Regions from separate parts of the Salirhabdus salicampi genome, predicted to be linked through region 3. Evidence: riboswitches for the same ligand, from Rfam matches in the RefSeq annotation. Region 3 holds a riboswitch; each other region holds the start of a gene.

Region 1 (4,124 bases), 420 kb from region 3:
AAACGGAATGTCAAAGATGACTTGGATAATATAAGCCCCACCAACGGTTAATGCACCGGCATTAAAGAAACCGAAGGCAACAATCATGATGATTCCCGCGTATGCACCTAATTTTTTGTCTGCAAAGCGTATTCCGTAATAATCGGCAATTGTCCAACCTTTTAACCTTCTAAGTGGCTTTACCCATGTGAAAGCACAAATAATCATAGCCGTTCCTAGACCACCCATTGTGGCGAATGATTCCCATCCTCCTAAGAAATAACCGGAATCCACCGCCGCAAAGTAAAACGGTGCAGCTAATAGTGCAGCCGTTAAACTCCATGTAACCAACGGTAATGGTAAGTTCCAGTTGGCAATAATGAGGTCTTCTGCGCTGTCTACCCTTTTATAGCCTTTAAAGGCAAGTAAGTAGATGGCAATCATGAAGACAACAAAAATAAACGTAATCATACTGAATCCTCCTTTTTATAGTTTAGTTCTTAATAAATAAAGTCAGAATATACTGAAAACTAAAAGCGCACTGCGGGAAACCATTTAGCAATCATAAAGGAACCAATTGCTAGCAATAACAACACAGTAAATTGGAACCGCTTACAAATTAACCGCTTAATCAAGTTGTATAAAAGGGGAGTGTTCAACTTTTAATTCCCCGGAAGACCATTTCTCCTCGATCTCATTTAATGTTGTAAACCATACCCCGGGTTTCGATTTCATATAGTGAATGAGTTCGTTTAGCATGTTAATCCGGGAACTTCTGCCAATAAGCTGCGGGTGCATCGTTAACACAAAGCAACCACCATCTTGGTACAGTCCGTCAAATTCTGCTTTCCATAGTCGATAAACTTTATCTGGTTCCTCGATGGAGAAACCGATTGGAGGTTCAGCAGAAAACGCAAATTGTTCCCAGTCATCTAGCAACCATGTGACTGGTATTTCAAGAATTTTTTCGTTATGCCCACCATCAATCGTATAAGGAACATCATTTCCCATTAAGCTAGAATCGAAGCGGAAATCATATTTTTTCAATAAGCTTGGCGTATGTCGATTTATTTCCCATAAGGGTGCTCGATACCCTTCTGGATAATAGCCCGCATATTTCTTAATTGCTTCTCTACCTTTCACTATAATCTCTTCTTCTTCTTCAAAGGTTAAGTCATCAAGGCGTTCGTGAAAGTAGCCATGATGACCAATTGGATGATTTTTCTCTACTATTCTTTCGATAACAGTCGGATCTATATTAGCTACAGCTCCTGGGACAAAAAAGTTTGCTTTCAGGTCATTCTCGCTTAACAAGGTTAAAATGCGGTTTAATCCAACGGTTCTTCCGTACGTTCCTATAGATAATAGTGACATCCGTGACTTGTTTTTCTCATTGAATGTAAAAGCTGTTTCAGCATCTACATCAAAGGATAAAACGACAGCCATCTGTTTTCCGTTGGGCCATTTCATCATATCCACCTCTTTCCCTATAAATATATAATTGTTTCTATTGGTTACGTTTATGGAATGCTAAAATAGATAGAAATTCATAAACGATGTTTGCCCCTAATTGAGCTGTAATTTCAGCATTATCTAACGCTGGCAAAACCTCAACCAAGTCAAAACCGACATAGTTTAAATCTGGTAAATGACGCACATAGTTCAGACCTTCATAGCTCGTTACACCACCAGGTTCAGGTGTTCCTGTTCCTGGTGCATATGCGGGATCAAAGAAGTCGATATCGAAGGTAAGAAATACGGGCTTCTCTCCTACCGTGCTTTTAATTTGTTCACTTAACTGTTCAGGAGATAAGGAACGAAGCTCGTCTATCGTAATCACATGGAAACCCATATTTATTGCTTCATCTACATCACTTGGATCATATACGGTTCCCCTAAGTCCAATTTGGATTGAAGTAGAGGGGTCAACAATGTGTTCTTCTAATGCTCTTCGAAAAGGTGTACCATGAGTATACTTTTTGCCCCAATAGTTGTCCCAAGTATCACCGTGGGCGTCAAAGTGAACAAGACTTAATGCTCCATACTTTTCGGACAATCCTCTTAGTTCTCCTAAAGTGACAGAGTGGTCACCACCAAGCCCAATGGGAATAATATTATGCCTTGCCAGTGCACTATAAGCAGTTTTCATAATGTCATAGGATTCGTGGATATGACCGGGTATTAGAGGTAAATCACCGTAATCAATGACAGAACAATAATCAAAGGGGTTGAGTTTATGAAAAGCGTTAGAAGGTCTTAGAAGCATAGAAATTTCACGTATTCCGGAAGGTCCGAAGCGGGATCCTGACCGGTAGCTTGCAGCAGTGTCGAAAGGTAATCCTACAATGGCAACATCTATATCCTCATGAGGATCAGTAATATAAGGCAGTTTCATAAAAGTTCTAATGCCAGTGTATCGTGGTGCATCACTATGGTGACTTGGACCATATTTAGGTTCTTTAGCCAATTTTATCCCTCCTGTTTACCCTTAACTATAAGGTAAAACAAGGGTTACACGAATAGACAAAATGTTAAGAATTTTCAATAATTACATTACTAAGTGTCTAAACGGATAGGTGATATGGCACTTTTATGTGCAACCGCCATCAAGGAAGGTAATATTTCCCCGTTATGTATGCTATAATGAAATGAATTAAATAGATTATCCAGAGTGACAGAGAGAACTGGCTCGTTGATGTCACAGCAACCTGCTTTATGTAAGGTGCTCCTACCAGCAAAGCGTCTGCTTTGAATGATAAAACCGGTCAAAAGGACTTCTTTTTGCATTCATGGCAGAAAGAAGTTTTTTTATATTTTCAAAAGGAGTGAGAAGTATGGATTTTCATGTGAGAAATGGAGAAGTCGTACAATTAACGGAGAAAGAGGCAAAACAAGTGAAGCGGAAAGGGGTTTATATTACGGAGTTGACGAAACATATGACACAAGAGGAATTGGAGGCCTTTAAAAAAGAACGTTATGAAAAATTTCTGAAACCAATAATGAATCACAACGAATCACAGCTTAAGGCGGTTCAAAACCGTAAAGAGAAATAAATACGATGAAAAGCCCAGTGAATCTGATTCACTGGGCTATCTTCATATTATTGTCTCACTAAGCCGTGAGGATCAATGACGAATTTTTTCGATGCGCCGCCGTCAAACTGTTGATATCCATTCGGTGCTTCGTCAAGGGAGATTAGGGTAGCATTTACTGCTTTCGCAATTTGTGCGCGGCCGCTTAAAATGGACATCATCAAATCGCGATGGTATTTCATGACCGGCGTTTGCCCGGTGACAAATGTGTGAGCTTTAGCCCAACCAAGTCCGAGACGAATTTTTAATGTTCCTTCTTGAGCATCTTTATCAATTCCACCTGGGTCTCCTGTTACATATAAACCTGGAATCCCAAGACGTCCACCAGCTCTCGTAATTTGCATTGCTGTGTTTAATACCGTTGCGGGAGCTTCACCAGCACCTTCACCGTGTCCACTTGCTTCAAAACCAACCGCATCTACCGCGCAATCGACTTCAGGTACACCTAAAATTTGTTCAATTTGCTCTCCTACATCTGTATGTTCCCGAAGGTTAATCGTCTCACAGCCAAAGCTTCTCGCTTGAGCTAAACGTTCTTCAATTAAGTCACCAACAATAACAACAGATGCACCAAGTAGTTGGGCAGAGTGGGCAGCAGCAAGTCCTACTGGGCCTGCGCCAGCAACATATACTGTGGAACCAGGTTTAACACCAGCGCTTACTGCACCGTGATAACCCGTTGGGAAAATATCAGAGAGCATCGTTAAATCAAGAATTTTCTCCATAGCCAGGTCTTTATCTGGGAACTTCAATAGCTGAAAATCTGCATATGGAACCATGACATATTCAGATTGGCCACCGACCCAGCCACCCATATCTACATAACCGTATGCTGATCCTGGTCGGTCAGGGTTCACATTTTCACAAATGTGAGTATCTTGCTGTTTACAACTACGGCAACGACCACATGCAATATTAAACGGAACAGACACTAAGTCCCCTTTTTTAATAAATTCTACATCACTTCCGACTTCAATCACTTCACCTGTAATCTCATGCCCTAACACTAAGCCACTAGGAGCCGTTGTCCGCCCTCTTACCATATGCTGATCA
Region 2 (4,124 bases), 120 kb from region 3:
TGGTTTTCAATTGCACGGCTAATTAGTAAGGAACGCCAATGTTCTACACGTGGTTTCGGCCATTCTGCCGTAACAAATAGAACATGGGCACCCTTTGCTGCGTGTAATCGTACCCACTCTGGAAAGCGAATATCATAACAAATAAAATTAGCACAGGACACCTCATCAATGTGAAAAAATCCAGTTGACTCTCCAGGTACTAAATATTTTTCCTCATCCATTAAACGGAATAGATGTACTTTACTATATTCCCCAACATTATTTCCTTGCCGGTCAAATACAAATGTTGTGTTCGTTGTACCTTCATCTGTCCTTTTCGCAATAGAACCACCAACAATATTAACATTGTATTGTTTTGCTAATGATGAAAGTAATGCCATTCCTTCTTTACCATCAACATCTCCAATATCTTGGAGTCTTGTTAAATCATAGCCGGTGTCCCACAGTTCGGGAAGAACGATCACATCTGGTTTATCTCGCATAGCTTGTTTTACGAAATCTTGAACTTTTTTTCGGTTTTCTTCTGGTTTTCCAAAGACAATATCCATTTGAAGAAGTGAAACAGAAAGTTTCATAAGACCACTCCACATACTATAAAAAGTAATGTATAAAAAGATAACGTTATTATGTCATTGGAAATGGAATTCTGTCAACTTTGAAAATTTAAAAAAGTCCTTTACAACTAAGTCCTGAGTCGCTAACATAAATAGTTAGAATTTATTTGAGCAAATGGGAAGTGATGGAATGAAACAAATTCAATTTTCCGATGCCTTACAACGGCTACCGAAGCAATTTTTTGCAAGTTTAACGAGGAAGGTACAAAACCTCCAAGCCGAAGGTCATGATGTGATTAACCTTGGACAAGGGAATCCAGATCAACCTACTCCTGACCACATTGTACAATCATTACAAGAGGCAGCAGCTAATCCTGCATACCACGGGTATTCGCCATTTCGTGGTCATCAATTTCTAAAGGATGCAGCAGCAACTTTTTATAAACGAGAATATGATGTTGATGTGAATCCCGATATAGAAGTCGCGGTTTTGTTTGGAGGAAAAGCAGGATTAGTTGAAATTAGCCAATGTCTATTAAATAAAGGAGATGTTGCATTAGTACCTGATCCAGGTTATCCAGATTATTGGTCTGGTATTGCGATGGCCAATGCAAAAATGGAAACAATGCCTCTTCTAGAAAAGAATGATTATTTACCGAATTATCAAGATATTTCGCAGGGAATTTTCGAAAAAGCAAAGCTTATGTTTCTTAATTACCCTAACAATCCAACTGCAGGAATAGCGACAGAAGAATTGTTTGAAGAGACCGTGAATCTAGCAAATAAATATGATATTTGCGTTGTCCATGATTTCGCATACGCTACGATCGGTTTTGATGGAAAAAAACCAATTAGCTTCCTACAAACACCCGGAGCGAAAGAGGTTGGGATAGAGATATACACTCTCTCAAAATCATATAATATGGCAGGTTGGCGGGTCGGCTTTGCTGTCGGACATCCGGATGTAATTCGAGCGATAGAGTTGATTCAGGATCATTTTTACGTAAGCTTGTTTGGAGGAATTCAAAAAGCAGCAGCGGATGCTTTACTAGGTCCACAACAATGTACAGAAGATATGACAAAACTTTACGAGTCACGGAGAAATGTATTGATTAATGGATTAAAAGAAATTGGGTGGGAAGTGGAAGCACCAAAGGGCTCCTTCTTCTCCTGGTTAAAAGTGCCGGATGGTTATACATCTGAAGAATTTGCTGATCTACTCTTGCATAAAGCACATGTCGTTGTTGCACCAGGAATTGGCTTCGGTAGGAACGGTGAAGGCTACGTTCGAGTAGGATTACTAGCGGATGAAAGTAGATTAAAAGAGGCTGTTGAACGAATCCGTAATCTGAAAATTTTCAAAAGGTAAAATCATCGTTTTTTTTGTAAAATTTAATTGACAATACTTTTGGACTACGATAGGATATTCATTATCATTTAACTAAATAATAACTTATCCAGAGTGACTGAGGGAACAGGCCCTAAGACGTCCGGCAACCTTCCGTGTGGAGTGGTGCTACTTCCTGCAGAATGTGTTTCATTCTGAAAGATAAGGATTCAATATGAACCCTCTTTCGAATGAAAGAGGGATTTTTACAGATTAAAGCTTTATAGCTTTATAGCTTTATAGCATTAGACAATTAATGAGGTGACTCAACCATGATAAGGATAGAAAACCTTGTAAAAGAGTACGTAACGAAGAAGAAGTCGAAAGTTATTGGCGTGGACAATGTTACGTTATCAATTGAGCAAGGTGAAATTTTTGGTATTGTTGGCTATAGCGGTGCCGGTAAGAGTACCCTTCTCCGCTGTATAAACTTACTTGAAAGGCCTACAACCGGCAAAGTTTTTGTCGATGATTTAGAGCTGACAGCATTGTCAGGCAAGGAGTTACGGAAAGCCCGCCAAAAAATTGGTATGATCTTTCAACACTTCCACTTAGTCTCGGCAAAGACTGTGGCAGAAAATGTTGCCTTCTCGTTAAAGGCTGCTGGTAAGTCAGAAAAAGAGACTGTAGAAAAGGTTGATAAGCTTTTAAATATGGTAGGATTACTGGATAAAAAGGATCAGTATCCTGCTCAACTAAGTGGGGGGCAAAAACAGCGTGTTGGTATAGCGAGGGCATTAGCCAATGACCCGAAAGTGCTGCTTTGTGATGAAGCTACTTCTGCGCTAGACCCTAGTACAACAATGTCGATACTAAAACTGTTGAAAAAAATTAATCGAGAACTCGATATTACCATTGTTATTATTACTCATGAGATGGAAGTCGTGAAAGAAATCTGTCACCGGGCAGCAGTGATGCAAGACGGATTAGTTATAGAGGAAGGACCTGTTTATGATATCTTCTCGAGCCCAACGAAAGATTTAACGAAAAAGTTTATCGAAGGTGTTATTCAATTTGATTTACCTGAGAGAATTATTCAAGAACGAACGGGTACATTGGTGAAATTGCAATTTAAAGGGAAAGTTGCTGAAGAGGCGGTAGTATCTGAGGCTTTACAACAGTTTCAAGTGAAGGGCAATATTTTACACGGAAAAATTGAATATATAGGCGATATACCGTTAGGGATTTTTGTAATGGAATTGCTCGGCGAGCGTTCCGAAATCGAGAAAGCTATTCAATTCTTAGATGAACGAACGAAACATGTGGAGGTGATTTCACATGGATAGAATTATTGAATTGTGGCCAGATTTAATAAAAGCCTTTTTACAAACGCTACATATGGTTGGTATATCCCTTGGGGTTGCCATTTTGATCGGAATGCCCCTTGGCATTTTGCTATATGTGACAGATAAAGGGTTGTTTTTAGAGAATCCGGTTATAAAAGGGATTGCAGGTGTTGTTGTGAACCTTGTTCGATCAATTCCGTTTATCATTTTACTCGTTTTCTTATTACCATTTACGGAATGGATTGTAGGGACTACCATTGGGCCATCGGCAGCCTCTGTTTCTCTTTCGGTCGCGGCGATCCCATTCTTTGCGAGAATTGTAGAGTCATCAGCAAGGGAGATTGACAAAGGTGTTATTGAGGCAGCAATCTCAACAGGGGCCTCACCATGGATGATCATTAAAGATGTCATTCTACCAGAAGCCCGTTCGGGCATTGTCAGTGGCCTAACCATTACAACGATTAGTCTAATTGGTTATTCCGCGATGGCAGGTATTGTTGGTGGCGGAGGTATAGGTGACCTTGCGATTCGATTTGGTTATTATCGCTATGACAATACCGTCATGTTTACGACTGTCGTCATTTTAATTGCTCTTGTACAAGTCATACAGTTTACAGGTGACCGTATCGCAAGGGCGTTAGACAAACGGTAAAATTGCTATATTAGCATTTTTATATAAAAAAAGAAAAAAGTGGGGGTACAACAAGATGAAAAAAGGTTTATTTACATTATTAGCAGTATTATTACTTACGGCTCTAACAGCGTGTGGTAGTGATAATGCGTCAGGTGATTCTGAAGACAAGAAGGAAATTGTATTTGGTGCAACAGTAGGACCATATAGTGATATGGTAACGAAGGCGATTAAGCCAATTTTGGAAGAAAAAGGATACACAGTTG
Region 3 (4,124 bases):
ACAATACAGTTAATGTAACCAGTTTCTTCTCTCACTTCTCGTATCAATCCATTATAGTGGCTTTCATTATCTTCAACTCCGCCTCCAGGAAATTTATAGTCCCCTCTATTTGATTGAACTAGTAGAATATTATTGTTAGTAATTAAAATAGCTCTGACTGCTTCCCTCTGAATGGTGCCCATGAAATTTTTAATTTTTGGCTCTTCTAGAATTTTATTAAAATTCAAATTTTCACCTCTTAATCTTATTCCATTAACCTGCCTCTTTAGTGCAATAACTTTTTCTCATTCATCATTAGATTTATTGCTTTATATACGTTTAGTACAATATTCTCCAAAGCATTTGCGCTCGTCTCTTGAGGTTAGTTTAATCGCTATTTAATTGGTTTCATTAACCCGAAAAAACCAGGTTTTGATTTGTAGCCTAACTTTTTATTAACAGATAACATAGGTAAGTTTTTCGAATTATTATGAGTTCTAATATACTTCACATTGTGATGTAAAGCATATTCAATTGCTTTTACTTTAATAGCTAAAGCAAGTCCTTTACCACGGTATTCCTTTTTAACTCCAGTCATAGAGTTATAGCAGAGGTCATCATTTTCTTTCAGTATCATAGATAAAGCTACCCATTGCTCTCCATCAGCAGCTAAAATAAACCCTTTTTTATCGAAATCTTTTGCAAGGCTAATCATTCTTTCATTATCTGGACGTGGTTTCTCTTGCATACCAGGCACATCAGTAACGAGTTCCCACCAAAAATCCCAAAAACGATTATTGGAGTCCGCATTCTGGGGATATTCAGCGAGGTTAGTAAAACGAATTCCTGAAGATTCTAACTCTTTACAAACAGAATCATATTGACTCATATCAAATGACGATAGATTCAATTGGGATTCAAATGTGTGATTAGTTATCTCAAAGCCTTTCTTTTTAGCCCATTCAATATCCATTTCTTTTATATCTTGTATATTAGTTTGAAGAGCCTTTGCATTATTTTTATGGGCCCGGTTTTCAATTTCATCTAGAATCCAACTACCAATACCTTTATTACGCCATTCTTTATCGACTTTTACTGTAACCTCAACATATCCTGGCTTTAGTATTGGATCCCACGTTCCAGAGACATACCTTCCAAACCCAACTAATTCTCCATTTGGAGTTATAACTCCTAGATTATACAAAAGTGTTTCATTAGAACATTTTTCTTCATACCTTTTTATGGTTTCTAAATCAGGCAATTCTGATTTTTGCTCTCTTACAATTTCTGCGTAATTGTTTGAAGTTAATAGTAAAATTTTTAAGTCCATTTTCCAATCAACTCCTTTCGTTTCTATATTCGTTTTTTCTCCTAGCTATGATTGCTTCTTAAAGTAAACTGCTTCGTTCGTATTACACGAAGCAGCTTTTTTGTAATTCCAACTAAACCAATCGAAATTGATTGACAACAAAAACAATTTCGATTATTATCACTATAATACTTTAACAATTTATAAATCAATTTCTTATCAAGAGAGGCAGAGGGACATGGCCCTATGAAGCCTCGGCAGCGGGTTCGTCCGTCGAATACTGTGCCAATTCCAGCAAGCGTTCGCTTGGGAGATAAGAAGAGTCTAAGCTATACATATGCTCTCTTCTTATAGGAAGAGAGCTTTTTATTTATTATCATAATACATTTACTAGGAGTGAACATCTTATGAAGTATGGATTTTGGTTGCCTATTTTCGGTGGTTGGTTACGTAACGTTGATGATGAGGGAATGCCACCAACTTTTGAATATGCAAAGGATGTTATACAATCCGCTGAAAAGTGGGGTTATGATACTACTTTAATTGCGGAATTATATTTAAATGATATTAAAGGTCCAGAACAGGATTCACTGGAAGCGTGGTCTACTGCTGCTGGCCTCGCTGCGGTAACAGAAAAAATTGAAATTATGACTGCGGTCCGTCCGGGATTCCATAATCCAGCCGTAACAGCCAAGATGGCTGCAAACATTGATCATATTAGTAAAGGAAGATTTACCTTAAATGTTGTATCAGCTTGGTGGGCAGAAGAGGCTAAGCAGTACGATGGAGTATTTACAGAGCATGATGAGCGATATGACCGAACAACGGAGTTTATCGAAGTGTTAAAAGGAATGTGGTCGGAAGATACATTCTCATATAAAGGAAAGTTTTACAATATAGAAAATGCTAAACTTTCTCCAAAGCCGGTTCAAAATCCAAACCCAATTCTTTATGCCGGTGGGGAAAGTGATAAGGGTAAGCAAGTGATTTCTTCTCATTGTGATGCATATGTTATGCACGGTGGCACAATAGATGAAGTTCAAAGTAAAATAGAAGATATGAGAGTAAAGAGACAGGAAGCAGGGCAACATCCGTTCCATAGTTTTGGTATGGCTGCGTATGTTATCTGCCGCGATACTGAGGAAGAGGCACAGGAAGAGTTAGCACGAATAACCGACGTAAAAGATGCTAGCGGTTATGCAGGATTTAAAGATTTTACAACAAAATCACAACTTGAACAGAAGCTTCAATTACAAGATTATTCTGTTTCAAATAGAGGCTTGCGCCCTAAGTTAGTAGGAACACCTGAGCAAATTGCAAAGCGAATTGTAGAATATGAGAAAGCAGGAGTGGACTTGTTATTGCTTCAGTTCTCTCCGCAACTGGAAGAAATGGAACGTTTTTCAAAACAAGTTATGCCATTAGTAGAACAATTAAAAGCAAAAAACGAAGAGGTGATCTAAGTGAGTAAAATTTATGTAATTCATGAAAACGAAGAGTGGACAGAACATTTGACGAATAGATTAAGAGAATTAAACCTTCCTTATGAAGAGTGGTTATTAAGTAGCGGTACAGTTGATTTAACTGCTGAACCTCCTGAAGGTGTGTTCTACAGTCGAATGAGTGCGTCATCTCATACCCGTGGTAACCGTTTTGCACCTGAATTAACGAGTTCTGTTCTAGCCTGGTTGGAAACGCACGGTAGAAAAGTAATAAACGGAAGTCGTGCGTTGCAACTAGAAGTAAGCAAAGTCCTTCAATATATTGAACTTGAAAAATATGGTGTAAAAACGCCGAAAACCGTTGCTGCGGTTGGAAAAGAGGAGATTGTAAAAGCAGCGGAATCATTTGAAGGTTCGTTTATAACGAAGCATAATAGGGCAGGTAAAGGATTGGGTGTACAATTATTTCATTCAGTCGCTGCATTGAAAGAATATATTAACGGACCAAGTTTTGAAGAACCTGTAGATGGAATTACATTGATTCAGGAATATATTGAATCCCCTGAATCATATATCACTCGCTGTGAATTTGTCGGAGGAAAATTTGTTTATGCGGTAAGAGTAGATACGTCAGAAGGTTTCGAACTATGTCCAGCTGACGCATGTACGATTGATGACTTGTTTTGTCCAGTTGGGGAAGAGCCGGAAGAGCAAGAAGTTTCAAAGCCGAAATTCCAAATAGTTGAAGACTTCAACAGTCCAATTATTGAAAAGTATGAAAAAGTGTTAGCTGCAAATGGCATTCAAGTGGCGGGCATTGAGTTTATTCAAGATAAGAATGGTCAAATTTTCACATACGACATCAATACAAATACAAACTATAATAGTGATGCAGAGGCAAAAGCAGGTAAATTTGGAATGCTCGAATTAGCGAAATATTTAGGTGAAGAATTAAAAAATGTTTAATACTATATGACATCCTACCATCAGAGGTAGGATGTTTTTTTATTAAGCATTAATGATAAGATAACAAATAGGTGAAGGTAAGGAGGATAATGTCTCATATGGATGAATTTGCAAAACTAGACGGAATAGGTATAGCCAACTTGATCAAACAGGGTGAACTATCAACTTACGATGTAGTGCAATATTACATTGCACAAATACATCAATTGAATCCCCTTCTTAATGCCGTGGTTCATACAATGTTTGAAGAAGCTCAGCAGGTGGCCAAGCATGTTGACTATAAAACAAGTCCGCTTGCCGGGGTCCCAACCTTTATTAAGGATTTAAATCCGGTGAAAGGGCATCCAACTACATTTGGATCACATATGTTAAAAGATTATATAGCCAAAGAGAGTGATGAAATAGTTAAGCGATTTCAAAACGCGGGT

What was found. Region 3 has a riboswitch for S-adenosylmethionine ahead of NLW78_RS02500 (LLM class flavin-dependent oxidoreductase). Riboswitches for the same ligand answer to the same signal wherever they lie in the genome.
Region 1: linked by a shared signal. The riboswitch ahead of NLW78_RS00325 (hypothetical protein) and the one ahead of NLW78_RS02500 (LLM class flavin-dependent oxidoreductase) in region 3 are both predicted to bind S-adenosylmethionine.
Region 2: linked by a shared signal. The riboswitch ahead of NLW78_RS03110 (methionine ABC transporter ATP-binding protein) and the one ahead of NLW78_RS02500 (LLM class flavin-dependent oxidoreductase) in region 3 are both predicted to bind S-adenosylmethionine.

What each region holds. Positions count from the first base shown of each region.
Region 1 covers NZ_JANBWE010000001.1:56,445-60,568, forward strand. The annotation lists gene NLW78_RS00310 (sodium:solute symporter family protein) at 1-450, opposite strand, end outside; gene NLW78_RS00315 (polysaccharide deacetylase family protein) at 607-1,449, opposite strand; gene speB (agmatinase) at 1,487-2,446, opposite strand; SAM riboswitch class I at 2,639-2,741, shown strand; gene NLW78_RS00325 (hypothetical protein) at 2,814-3,032, shown strand; gene fdhA (formaldehyde dehydrogenase, glutathione-independent) at 3,080-4,124, opposite strand, start outside.
Region 2 covers NZ_JANBWE010000001.1:592,953-597,076, forward strand. The annotation lists gene NLW78_RS03100 (carbon-nitrogen family hydrolase) at 1-575, opposite strand, end outside; gene NLW78_RS03105 (pyridoxal phosphate-dependent aminotransferase) at 745-1,923, shown strand; SAM riboswitch class I at 2,005-2,110, shown strand; gene NLW78_RS03110 (methionine ABC transporter ATP-binding protein) at 2,214-3,227, shown strand; gene NLW78_RS03115 (methionine ABC transporter permease) at 3,220-3,879, shown strand; gene NLW78_RS03120 (MetQ/NlpA family ABC transporter substrate-binding protein) at 3,935-4,124, shown strand, end outside.
Region 3 covers NZ_JANBWE010000001.1:474,033-478,156, forward strand. The annotation lists gene NLW78_RS02490 (NUDIX hydrolase) at 1-227, opposite strand, end outside; gene NLW78_RS02495 (GNAT family N-acetyltransferase) at 374-1,309, opposite strand; SAM riboswitch class I at 1,502-1,608, shown strand; gene NLW78_RS02500 (LLM class flavin-dependent oxidoreductase) at 1,696-2,751, shown strand; gene NLW78_RS02505 (ATP-grasp domain-containing protein) at 2,752-3,696, shown strand; gene NLW78_RS02510 (amidase) at 3,795-4,124, shown strand, end outside.